Regions from separate parts of the Mesorhizobium subarcticum genome, predicted to be linked through region 2. Evidence: predicted binding sites of a transcription regulator. Region 2 holds the regulator's gene; the other holds the start of a gene.
What was found. The regulator HrcA, encoded in region 2, represses chaperone genes, less so after heat shock. The targets are predictions, from matches to a motif close to GTTAGCACTCNCNNNNNGNGAGTGCTAAC.
Positions count from the first base shown of each region.

Region 1 (6,015 bases), on a different replicon from region 2:
GCGCAACACCAAGGCGGCCAAGCGATTGTTGACGCGCTTGTTGAAGAAGAAGCAGGGCCGCGCGCCGAAGCGCATGATCACCATGGGCCGCAAGGCGGCAGGTGATGCCGGAAGTCGAGCACTGGTCGCACAAAGGATTGAACAACCCCGCTGAGAATTCCCATGTGCCGTTGCGAAAACGGGAGCGAACGATGCAGGGCTTCCGATCACCGGAAACCCTTCAGCGCTTCGTCTCGATCTTCTCCGCCTGCGCTACCTCTTCGTTCCACCTCGCTCAAGACATTCCGCGTTTCAGATCCATCTTCACCGTCTGAACGCAATGGCGGAGTGGAAGGCCGTGACTGCGCTCTGCTAACAGCAGCGCACACCGCTTCAGCGCGTTCATACGCAGACAACGTGACAGCGTCAGCCGGTGTCCGGCTACTCCCCCCGATTATCCCCGATTTAAATCAAATCCGTCTGTGGATATTGACGATTGCGCGACCCTCACCTCGTAGACGGCTAATGCGGGCGGCTACTGAGAGGGACATATGACAAGCGATTTTTCCGCCGCCCGAGTTCATTTAGATCGAGCGTATCACTACCTTCGTGGCGATGACCCGATGAGCCGAAGGGGGCGCGAAGCCTTGGACCTGTTAATTGAGGCGGTTGCCGTCGAAGAGTTCAAGCAGCCACGCCAAAACGCGGAGGTGCTAATGTTTCCGATTGGGCGCCGCTTCTGAGGCGATCTCCATGGCCGCCACTCTGAACCATGGTGAGCAAATCCTCCCAGAACGCAAAGAAGCCCGCCCCGGCATGAGCCGAGACGGGCAATAGAAATGGGAGTCCCAAAGCGCGCGTCCACGAAAGCGCCGGCAGGTGCAATTCTGCAGAATGTCCATCTTGGCGCAACGTCATGTTCGCCGAACTGAGAAATTGACCGATGCCGTGAAAAAACTCGATTGCGATCCCTGTCTCCTTGTCTGGAGGCGCAACGGCTTGTCTGGAGGCGCAACGGCGGTCGTTGGTGCTGGCACCGTTGGCGTGGTCAGCCGCACCAGGCGTCGCAGGCGTGATGGCGGCCATAAGGAACTCGTCACAAGCTCCGCTCAGGCCGCGTAATCTCCTGCGTTCGAAGCGGAGCGCGGTCTTCAGGTGTACGAAGAGCATCTCGACTTTTTTTTGCGTTCGTTGCGCGACCGTACGAACTCGGGCGTATCCGCTTTGACGGGCGTCTCGCGTGCCTCTTCGTCGACGCAGCGCAGCACATCGCGCACCGGCGTCTTTGGATAGCAGCGGCGCTTGAGTTCACAACTCTGGCAGTCTCGTTTGCTGGCCGGTATTTCCGGGTTTCCACCGCTGACATTGCCTGTGCGCGGGACCGCGAAGTTGCGACGATACTGCCTTGCGGGCGGGATGAACTTGTTCTGGACCGCATCGAAGATGAAGTCCGCGCGGCTGTAAGGTTTCACGCTGGCTCTTGTCCCACACCGGAATGTGCGGCGCGATGTTCTGATCGACGAGCCATCCGAGGAACTTGCCGGTGCCGTATCCGCGCGGCGCTCTTCCCCGAAAAAGCACACTGGGCGAACTGCCGTTCTGGCCCTTCCCCGCCGGCCACACCAGGCAGGCGCCGCGGGCCGAGATTGTTTGAGCCGGTGGGGACGAGCGATTGGCAACAAATGCAGAATGAGCGTTCTCCTCACGTAAAGGGGGCCGCGCTTCCGCGCCGATTCCAAGGTCTTTTTGCTCTTCGCCCGTCCCCTCTTCCGTCTTGACTAGTGCCAGCCGACGGCCTATTTCACTGTCCGCTAGCACTCGTCACTGGTGAGTGCTAACAACCGCGCTCCGGCAACGGAGAACCGTTCAACATCCGAACCAGGGACATCCAAAAAATGGCAAAGTCGAATTTCCGGCCGCTGCATGACCGCGTGGTCGTTCGCCGGGTCGAATCCGAAGCGAAGACCGCCGGCGGGATCATCATCCCGGATACGGCGAAGGAAAAGCCGCAGGAAGGCGAGATCATCGCCGTTGGCTCCGGCGCCCGCGACGAAGCCGGCAAGCTCGTCCCGCTGGACGTCAAGGCGGGCGACCGCATCCTGTTCGGCAAGTGGTCGGGCACCGAAGTCAAGCTCGATGGCGAAGACCTTCTGATCATGAAGGAATCCGACATCATGGGCATAATCAGCTGACACGCCGCCGCCTTTCATCCGCACCATCCAATCTGAATTCGGGCGAAATGCCCAGGAGTAAAAAATGGCCAAAGACGTAAAATTCTCCCGTGATGCCCGCGAGCGCATGCTTCACGGCATCAACATCCTGGCCGACGCGGTGAAGGTCACGCTCGGTCCCAAGGGCCGTAACGTCGTTATCGACAAGTCGTTCGGCGCCCCGCGCATCACCAAGGACGGCGTCACCGTCGCCAAGGAAATTGAACTTTCCGACAAGTTCGAGAACATGGGCGCGCAGATGATCCGCGAAGTCGCGTCCAAGACCAACGACATCGCCGGCGACGGCACCACGACCGCGACCGTTCTGGCGCAGTCGATCGTCCACGAAGGCCACAAGGCGGTTGCCGCCGGCATGAACCCGATGGACCTGAAGCGCGGCATCGATCTGGCCGTGACCGAAGTCGTCGCTCACCTCGTCAAGAACGCCAAGAAGATCAAGACCTCGGAAGAAGTCGCCCAGGTCGGCACGATCGCCGGCAATGGCGATGCTTCGGTCGGCAAGATGATCGCGGAAGCGATGCAGAAGGTCGGCAACGAAGGCGTCATCACGGTTGAAGAAGCCAAGACCGCCGAGACCGAACTCGAAGTCGTCGAAGGCATGCAGTTCGACCGCGGGTACCAGTCGCCCTACTTCGTCACCAACGCCGACAAGATGGTTGCCGAGCTCGAGGACGTCTACATCCTCCTGCACGAGAAGAAGCTCTCCAACCTCCAGGCCATGCTGCCGGTTCTCGAAGCCGTCGTGCAGACCTCGAAACCGCTGCTCATCATCTCGGAAGACGTCGAAGGCGAAGCGCTGGCGACTTTGGTCGTCAACAAGCTGCGTGGCGGCCTGAAGATCGCCGCCGTCAAGGCGCCGGGCTTCGGTGATCGCCGCAAGGCCATGCTGGAAGACATCGCCATCCTCACCGGTGGCCAGGTCATCTCGGAAGACCTCGGCATCAAGCTCGAGAATGTCGGCCTCAACATGCTCGGCCGCGCCAAGAAGGTGTCGATCTCCAAGGAGAACACCACCATCGTCGACGGCGCCGGCAAGAAGGCCGAGATCCAGGGCCGCGTTGCCCAGATCAAGCAGCAGATCGAAGAGACCACTTCGGACTACGACAAGGAGAAGCTGCAGGAACGTCTGGCGAAGCTCGCTGGCGGCGTTGCGGTGATCCGCGTCGGCGGTGCGACGGAAGTCGAAGTCAAGGAAAAGAAGGACCGCGTCGATGACGCCCTCAACGCGACCCGCGCGGCCGTAGAAGAAGGCATCGTTGCTGGCGGCGGCGTCGCCCTGCTGCGCGCTTCGCTGGCCATCACCGTCACCGGCGCCAATGCCGATCAGACGGCCGGCATCGCCATCGTCCGTCGCGCCCTGCAGGCTCCGGCCCGCCAGATCGCTGCCAACGCCGGTGCCGAAGCTTCGATCGTCGCCGGCAAGATCCTCGACAACAAGGATGCAACCTTCGGCTACAACGCCCAGACCGGCGAATATGGCGACATGATCGCCATGGGCATCGTCGACCCAATGAAGGTTGTGCGCACCGCTCTCCAGGACGCGGCCTCGGTCGCCGGCCTGCTCGTCACCACCGAAGCCATGATTGCCGAAGCTCCGAAGAAGGAGTTGGCTGGCGGCGGCATGCCGGGTGGTATGCCCGGCGGTGGCATGGGCGGCATGGGCGGTATGGATTTCTAATCCAGCCATTGCCTCGCATTCACGGAAAGGGCGGCAGCAGTGCCGCCCTTTTTCTTTCGGCGAACCTTTTTGCCCACAGGGGGCCGGCGTCCTCTAGAGCAGATTCGACTTACACCGGGTCATATCCGGCTGCCTCGAAGTAGTTTCGGCATTCGGCCGGTTTGAAGGCGTCGAGGCAGTTGGCGATGACGGACCAGAGTTGATCGATGGAGCGGGCAGCTGCTTTTCTGAGTAGGGCCTTGAGCTTCGAGAACGCCATCTCGATCGGATTGAAGTCGGGCGAATAGGGCGGCAGCAACAGAAGCCGTGCGCCGGTCCTTTGGATGGCCTCGCGAACGCCGGTGATCTTGTGAGCCGGCAGGTTGTCCATGACGACGATGTCGCCGGAGAAAGTTCAGGTGCGAGCACCTGTTCGGCATAGGCCAGGAAGGCGGCGCCGTTCATCGGCCCGTCGAGCAGCATCGGTGCGGTCAGGCCGTTCAGCCGCAGTCCAGCGGTGAAGGTCGTGGTCTTCCAATGACCATGAGGAACCGGCGCACGGCAGCGTTCGCCACGTTTGGCCCGCCCGCGCAGCCGCGCCATCTTGGTGGAGGCGGCAGTCTCATCAATGAAGATCAGCTTCTCGGGGTCGAGATCGAGCTGGCCGTCGAACCAGGCGCGACGGCGCGCCTTGACGTCGGGGCGCTGTTGTTCGCTGGCATGCGCCGTCTTTTTTTAAACGTGACGCAGCGCCTGTCGAGAAACATCCAGATCGTCGAAGGAACCACGCGCACGCCATGCCCGGCCGCCAGCCTCTCGGCAATCTCCGCCAGAGTGATGTCGGGCGTCTCCTCGATCAGGCCGAGGATGAAGGCTTCGTGAGGATCAAGCTTCGAGCACGACGGTTGGCCCTGCTTGCGGGCCGCCATCTCGCCTGTCTCGCGATAGCGGCGATACCAGTTCCCCGCCGTAGCAATCCCGATCCGGAACCGGCGTGCTGCCTCTCGCGTCGAAACACCCTCCGATATCGCCAAAATCACCCGACCGCGAAGGTCCGCACTCAAGCTGCGTGTCATCGTCATCTCCCTGCGAATCACAGGGAAAATGAAACAGACTTCCGCCACCGCGTGAATCCCAAATCTGACTCGGCGTTCACGGAAAATGCTCTAGAATGCGGAGGGGCAGGCCCGATCACGGGCATCATACGGCGGCACTTTCATGGCGGACACCAATGACTGAATTCATTCTGTTCGCCATAGGCGGCTTTCTTGCCCAAGCGGTGGACGGCGGGCTCGGCATGGCCTACGGCGCGGTCTCTTCGTTCGGCGTTCCGCCACCACGCTATCACGCCTGATCTGCGAGCATGGCGATCAGCCACAACTACAAGCCCATGCTCGACGAGACGGGATCACTTCTCCCCGATATCTCGTACTCAATGCGCTCGGGGCGGCGGACGGCATGTCGGTCGGCATCATCGCGTGCATGCTGGCGCTGGAATCGAGCGCGGTGATACCTCTGGTCGGATGGAACAGGCTGGCCTGGTCATCCGCCAGCTCGGCTCCGCGACGAACGCCAGGTGCAGTTCACCTTTCCGTCGCCGGCCGGGCGCTGCTTGGCCCAGTGCAACTCGGCTTGGCGACACGCTGATCGAGCTCTCGCGAATGAGCCTTGCTGAGATCAAAGCCTCACCCGGCAGATCCTGGTGTTGCGCGACGCGTGCCGGTCGCAACTCCTTTGCGTGCTCTTTTACTGCCAAATCGATCGCCTGGTTCAGAGGCACCGCCTTGGAGAACAGGAAGCCCTGAGCAGTTCTGCAGCCAAGCTTGAGCAGAGTTTGCCGATCTGCCTCTGTTTCGACGCCCTCGGCCATGACGTCGATCCCGAGCGTCCTGCCAAGATCGATGACCGTTTTGACAAGCAGCCCGTCCTCTCGGGACTTGGCCAAGCCGCGAATGAAGCCTTGGTCTATTTTCACCTTGCGTATCCGGCTGTCCTTGAGCGATGCCAAGGTGGAAAAGCCGTGCCGAAGTCATCGAGCGCGATGGAAATGCCGGCATGTGAAAGCCGTCCGAGCTTTTCATCCACTCTGTCCGGGTCCACCGGGGATTCTTCAGTAATCTCGATTTCGAACATCGTTGCAGGGAGATC
Region 1 covers NZ_JBVBEG010000002.1:810,381-816,395, reverse strand. Annotated here, with positions in the region: partial or broken gene ACZYHG_RS35920 (IS6 family transposase) at 1-355, shown strand, start outside; gene ACZYHG_RS35915 (hypothetical protein) at 531-722, shown strand; gene ACZYHG_RS35910 (hypothetical protein) at 664-1,065, opposite strand; gene ACZYHG_RS35905 (hypothetical protein) at 1,131-1,451, opposite strand; gene groES (co-chaperone GroES) at 1,875-2,171, shown strand; gene groL (chaperonin GroEL) at 2,236-3,888, shown strand; partial or broken gene ACZYHG_RS35890 (IS630 family transposase) at 3,998-4,943, opposite strand; partial or broken gene ACZYHG_RS35885 (sulfite exporter TauE/SafE family protein) at 5,099-5,218, shown strand; partial or broken gene ACZYHG_RS35880 (putative bifunctional diguanylate cyclase/phosphodiesterase) at 5,339-6,015, opposite strand, start outside.
Region 1: groES (co-chaperone GroES) is a predicted target of HrcA. The motif match lies at 1,790-1,818, and genes of this name have one in related genera.

Region 2 (6,015 bases):
GCACCGGCGAGGCTTCCGGCTCGACCGCGACGATCTGTACCGAGGGCTTGCGCTTCTTCAGCACCTGGCCGACGCCGGTGATGGTGCCGCCGGTGCCGATGCCGGCGACGAAGATGTCGACCTCGCCCTGCGTGTCGTTCCAGATCTCCTCGGCCGTGGTCGTGCGGTGGATTTCCGGATTGGCGGGGTTTTCGAACTGCTGCGGGATGATGGCGTTGGGGATCGTCGCGGCCAGTTCGTCGGCCTTGGCGATGGCGCCCTTCATGCCTTTCGGGCCTTCGGTCAGCACCAGTTCGGCGCCGAGCAGCGCCAGCATCTTGCGGCGCTCGACCGACATCGTCTCCGGCATGGTCAGGATCAGCTTGTAGCCCTTGGCGGCGGCGGCGAAGGCGAGCGCGATGCCGGTATTGCCAGAGGTCGGCTCGACCAGTGTCGTCTTGCCGGGCGAAATCTTGCCAGCCGCCTCCAGCGCCTCGATCATCGCCACGCCGATGCGGTCCTTGACCGAGGCGATCGGATTGAAGAATTCGAGCTTGGCGACGAGATTGGCGACGATGCCCTTCTCCTTGGCGAATTTGTCGAGCCGCACCAGCGGTGTATCGCCGATCGTATCGGTGATGGAATCGTAGATGCGGCCGCGGCCGGGGACGCGGGCGGAGGTAACGGGCTTGTTCATTGGTTTCGCTCCCAATATTTCAGGCAAGTGAGATTTCAGGCAAGTGCCGGCAAGGATATAGGGCCTTCGGCGGCAAGATAGACCGTTGGCGGAAAATATCCGAGTGGGCCTCGTGTCTAAAACCGCATTGCCTCGGAAAAGCGTTTTCCGCAAAGGCCGATATCTGGAATATTTTGGCCGAAAGGGCTCTACTGGCGGGCCGCGATCGCTGCTGCCGCGCCGACCATGAAGCCGGCGGCGGTGCGGTTGAGCATCTTCAGCGCGCGCGGCGATTTCAGGAACCAGCGCGCCTTGGCGGCCAGCGCCAGGTAGGGCACCAGCACGATGAACAGCACGACCACGGTCAACGCGACGAGAATACCGTAATCGGCCAGCGTGATCGTCTTCAGGTCGACGATGGTCGGCGTGATGGCGAGATAGAAGATCATGGTCTTCGGATTGCCGAGCGTCACGGTGAGGCCTGCTGCGAAACTCGAAACAAATCCAGCCTTGCCCTTCCGGGCTTCGATGGTTTCAGGCGTGATACCGGCGGTCCAGAAGCACCAGCCGAGGAAGGCGAGATAGGCGACCCCTGCCCATTTGATGGCCAGGAACACCATGCCGAAGGTCTGCGCGACAAAGGCGAGGCCGAGCACGACTGCGGTCAGGTAGGTAAGGTCGCCCAGCATCAGGCCCAACGACATGGCCAGCGACGAGCGGAAACCGGAACCGAGCGCCCGCGCGACCAGCGCGGTGACGCCGGGGCCGGGAATGGCAGCGGCGATGCCAAGCGCGGCACTGTAGGCGAGGAAGCCGGTGAGGGTCATGGATAGGGGTCCCAGATCAGCGGGCTTTATCGCATGGGACGGGCCACGGTTGAATTCCCTAGGGGTCGGATTCCATTGCACCAGATATCCCGGCCTTCGCCTTACGAAGCCCCCTCATCCGGCCGCTTCGCGGCCACCTTCTCCCCGGGGGAGAAGAGACGGGGGTCAGCGCCAGCAGCCTCCTTTCCCCGCCGGGGAGAGGTCGGATTGCCCCGAATTGCATTTGCAATTCGGGTTTGGCAATCCGGGTGAGGGGGCCTGCGCCGTCTTCAGGACCGTCCGCCACCATAGGTCACCCGCCATATGGTGCCGTTGCCGTCCTCGGTCACGATCAGCGCGCCGTCGTTTGCGACCGCCACGCCGATCGGCCTTCCCCACACCTCGCCATTGGAGACGACAAAGCCGGTCATGAAGTCCTCGTATTCACCGGTCGGTTTGCCGTCCTTGAACAGCAACCTGACAACCTTGTAGCCGGTCCGATTGCCGCGGTTCCACCACCATGCAGGGCCACGAAGGCGTCGCCCTGATAGTCCTGCGGGAACGTCTTACCGGTATAGAAAGCGATGTTGAGCGGCGCCGAATGCGCCTGCATCAGCACATCGGGAATGGTTGCCTTGCCGGCCAGATCGGGGCGCTCGCCCTTGTGGCGCGGGTCCTCATTGTTGCCGATGTAGTACCAGGGCCAACCGTAGAAGGCGCCTTGCCTGACTGACGTGGCGTATTCGGACGGCACATTGTCGCCGAGCGCGTCGCGCTCGTTGACGACGCACCACAGGTCGCCGGTCGCCGGCTGGACGGTCATGCCCGAACAGTTGCGCAGGCCGGTGGCGACGATGCGGCCGTTCTTGCCGTCCGGATCGAAGGCCCGCACGTCGGCGCGGCCGTCCTCGGAGCCCCATGTCGCACCCAGCGGCTTCGACTTGAGCCACGCGTCGAGGCCGCCCTCCGGCGCTCTGCCCATATCCTCGGCGACGTTCGAGCCGGAGCCGACGGACAGATAGAGCGTCTTGCCGTCCGGCGAGAAGACAATGTCGCGGGTCCAGTGGTGGTTGGCGGGAATGTTGTCGACGATGGTTTGCGGTTCGCCTGATGCCTTCAGGTCGCCCTTGCGGTAGGCAAAGCGCACGATGCTGTCGCTGTTGGCGACATAGACCCATTGCGGGTCGTCGCCCGGTGGATAGAAGGCGATGCCATAGGGCTGGTTCAGATTGCCGGCGAAGATGCCGTTCTCGACGGGGTTCGCGCTGCCCTCGGCAAGGCGGTAGACGCGGATCTGGTTGGCTTCGCTGTCGGCGATAAACAGGTCGCCATTGGGTGCCACGCGCACGACACGCGGATTGTCGATGCCCGACGCGATCAGCTCGGCCGAAAAACCCTCCGGAAGCTGCGGCTTGGCGTCCGCCGGCATGTCGGCAAGACCGGCGCTGTTCGAGGCGGACTTGGTGACATAGGGTTTTGGCAGGTCTTCCGGCCTGATCAGGCGGCGCACGCCGGGCTTGTCGGCGCGCCAGTCACCGAAGGCGGCAGGCCCCATCAGCACCGGGTGGTCGGCCGCGAAGGCACAGCTGGCGATCAACAGGCTGGCTGGCAAAACGCTGGCTGGGATGGCCGCAAGCGAGGCGAATCGGAACATGGATCCTCCAACGTGTCCACCCCACCCGCATCTGGCCACAGCCAGAGGCAACGGCCGGCATCGCGTATTGTTCCGCGCTACACGCCGATTTGAAGCGATGCTGTCAGGCCTCCGTGGAGTCGAGATCGCTGTCGAGGCGGCTTTCCAGTTCGACGAGATCGGCCGGCAGTGGCAGGCCCATGGCGCGCATTTCGCGCAGCTTCTCGCGCAGTTGCTCCTGCACCTCGCGCACGTCTTCCGGCTGGTTGACCATTTCCTCCAGCAGCAGGCTGATCTGGGCCTTGATCTCTTCGAATGCCATCGTCGTCTCCTTGGTTGCCCCAGCCTAACGAAGCATGCGTGATATCAGTTGCGCCGTATAATCGACCATCGGCACGATGCGGGCATAGTTGAGCCGGGTCGGGCCGATGACGCCGAGCGCGCCGACGACGCGGGCATCCTTGTCGCGATAGGGCGCGACCACCAGCGACGAGCCCGACAGCGAAAACAGCTTGTTTTCCGAGCCGATGAAGATGCGCACGCCTGATCCCTCTTCGGCGAGATCAAGCAACTGGATCAGCCCGTCCTGCGTCTCCATGTCCTCAAACAAATGCCGCAGCAGTTCGATATCGGCCTGGGCGGTGACGTTTTCGAGCAGATTGGCCCGACCGCGCACGATGAGCCGCGCCGGCAGGCCGCTATCGGCGCCCGCCCACACCGCCAGCCCCTTCTCGACCAGGTCCTGCGACAGCGTGTCGAGGGCCGCCCTCGTCTCTTCCTTGATACGGGCGATCTCGATCCGCGCCTCGGCCAGCGTGCGGCCCCTGATATGGGCGTTGAGAAAATTGGAAGCCTCGTGCAGCTGCGACACGGTGATGCCCGCCGGCAGTTCGACGACGCGGTTCTCGACGTCGCCATTCTGCGACACCAGCACGGCCAGCGCCTTGGTCGGCTCGAGCTGGATGAATTCGATATGCTTCAGCGCCACTTCGTTCTTGGCGGCCAGCACCAGGCCGGCGCCGCGCGACATGCCAGACAGCATCTGGCTGGCCTCGGTCAGCATATGCTCCAGCGTCGCACCCGAGCCGGAGGCCCGCACCTGCGCCTCGATGGTGCGGCGTTCCTCGTCGGAGAGGTCGCCAAGTTCCATGAAGGCGTCGACGAAGAAGCGCAACCCGGCCTGCGTCGGCAGCCGGCCGGCCGAAATGTGCGGCGCGTAGATCAGGCCGAGATGTTCGAGGTCGCTCATCACATTGCGGATGGTGGCCGGCGACAGCGAGGACGGCAGGATGCGCGACAGGCTGCGGGAGCCCACGGGTTCGCCATCCCTGAGATAGGAATCGACGATGCGCCGGAAGATGTCACGGGAACGCATGTCGAGGGATTGAAGCGCCGGCGACTGCGAACTGGGATCGACTGCCTTGGTCATACGGCCAAAAACCTCCGCCTCAAGGATATAGACTTCGGTGCGGTGGGCGCAACCCGGTGTCTGTGTCAGATCGCCCGGCCATTTTCCTTTGCGCCATGGGCTTGGTGGAGCTACAAGCCGGCCACGATTCAAAAAAATGACGGGAAAGAGCCTGAATGCGCCCCTCCAAACGCCAATTCGACGAAATGCGCGCCATCTCCTTCGAGCGCGGCGTCTCCAAGCATGCCGAAGGTTCGTGCCTGGTGAAGTTCGGCGACACCCATGTCCTGTGCACCGCAAGCCTTGAGGAGAAAGTACCCGGCTGGATGCGCAACTCCGGCAAGGGCTGGGTCACGGCCGAATATGGCATGCTGCCGCGCTCGACCGGCGAGCGCATGCGCCGCGAGGCCTCCGCCGGCAAGCAGGGCGGCCGCACGCTGGAGATCCAGCGCCTCATCGGCCGCTCGCTGCGCGCCGTGGTCGATTTGCAGGCGCTGGGCGAACAGCAGATCACCGTCGACTGCGACGTCATCCAGGCCGATGGCGGCACCCGCACCGCCTCGATCACCGGCGGCTGGGTCGCGCTCTATGATTGCCTGCGCTGGATGGAAGCCCGCCAGATGGCCAGCGTCGCCAAGGTGCTGAAAGACCATGTCGCGGCGATTTCCTGCGGCATTCATGACGGCCAGCCGGTCATCGACCTCGACTATCTCGAGGATTCCTCGGCCGGCACCGACGCCAATTTCGTCATGACCGGCAAGGGCGGCATCGTCGAGATCCAGGGCACCGCCGAGGGCGAGCCTTTTTCGGAAGGGCAGTTCGGGGAACTGATGGGCCTTGCCAAGAAGGGCATCCAGAGGCTGGTGAGTTTGCAGCAGATGGCGGTGGCTTAGGATTTTAATGCGGAGCTTGAGCGCCCCCCTCTGGCCTGCCGGGCATCTCCCCCGCAAGGGGGGAGATCGGCTGTTGTCTAGGGGTTCGCCAATCATCAACGTCGAATGCCATGAGTCGGCGCTCACGCTGCCAATCTCCCCCCTTGAGGGGGAGATGCCCGGCAGGGCAGAGGGGGGTGCCTCGTGACGCCCTCTGCCATTCTTGAGTCCGCGCTCTACGTCACCGATTTGACAGCCGCCGAAGCCTTCTACACCGATGTTCTCGGCCTCACCCTCCTCGGCAAGGTCGAAGGCCGCCACCTGTTCTTCCGCTGTGGCCCAGGCGTGCTGCTCGTCTTCAACGCCGATGCGACCAAGGTGCCGCCGGCACCGGACGCCCGGCTGCCGGTGCCACCGCATGGCGCGGTCGGCGAAGGCCATCTCTGCTTTGCGGCAACCGCTGAAGAGCTCGCCGGCTGGAAAGCGCATCTGGAGGCGAAAAGAATCGCTATCGAAAGCGAATTCGAATGGCCGCAAGGCGGCTGTTCGATCTATATACGCGACCCCTCGGGCAATTCGATCGAATTCGCCGAGCCAAGGATCTGGGGCCTTTGATGCATTCTCTAAATGGCAAAAAGATC
Region 2 covers NZ_CM144237.1:1,408,761-1,414,775, reverse strand. Annotated here, with positions in the region: gene cysK (cysteine synthase A) at 1-676, opposite strand, end outside; gene ACZYHG_RS06700 (LysE family translocator) at 865-1,482, opposite strand; partial or broken gene ACZYHG_RS06695 (PQQ-dependent sugar dehydrogenase) at 1,752-3,115, opposite strand; gene ACZYHG_RS06690 (hypothetical protein) at 3,219-3,416, opposite strand; gene hrcA (heat-inducible transcriptional repressor HrcA) at 3,441-4,523, opposite strand; gene rph (ribonuclease PH) at 4,679-5,395, shown strand; gene ACZYHG_RS06675 (VOC family protein) at 5,579-5,989, shown strand; gene rdgB (RdgB/HAM1 family non-canonical purine NTP pyrophosphatase) at 5,989-6,015, shown strand, end outside.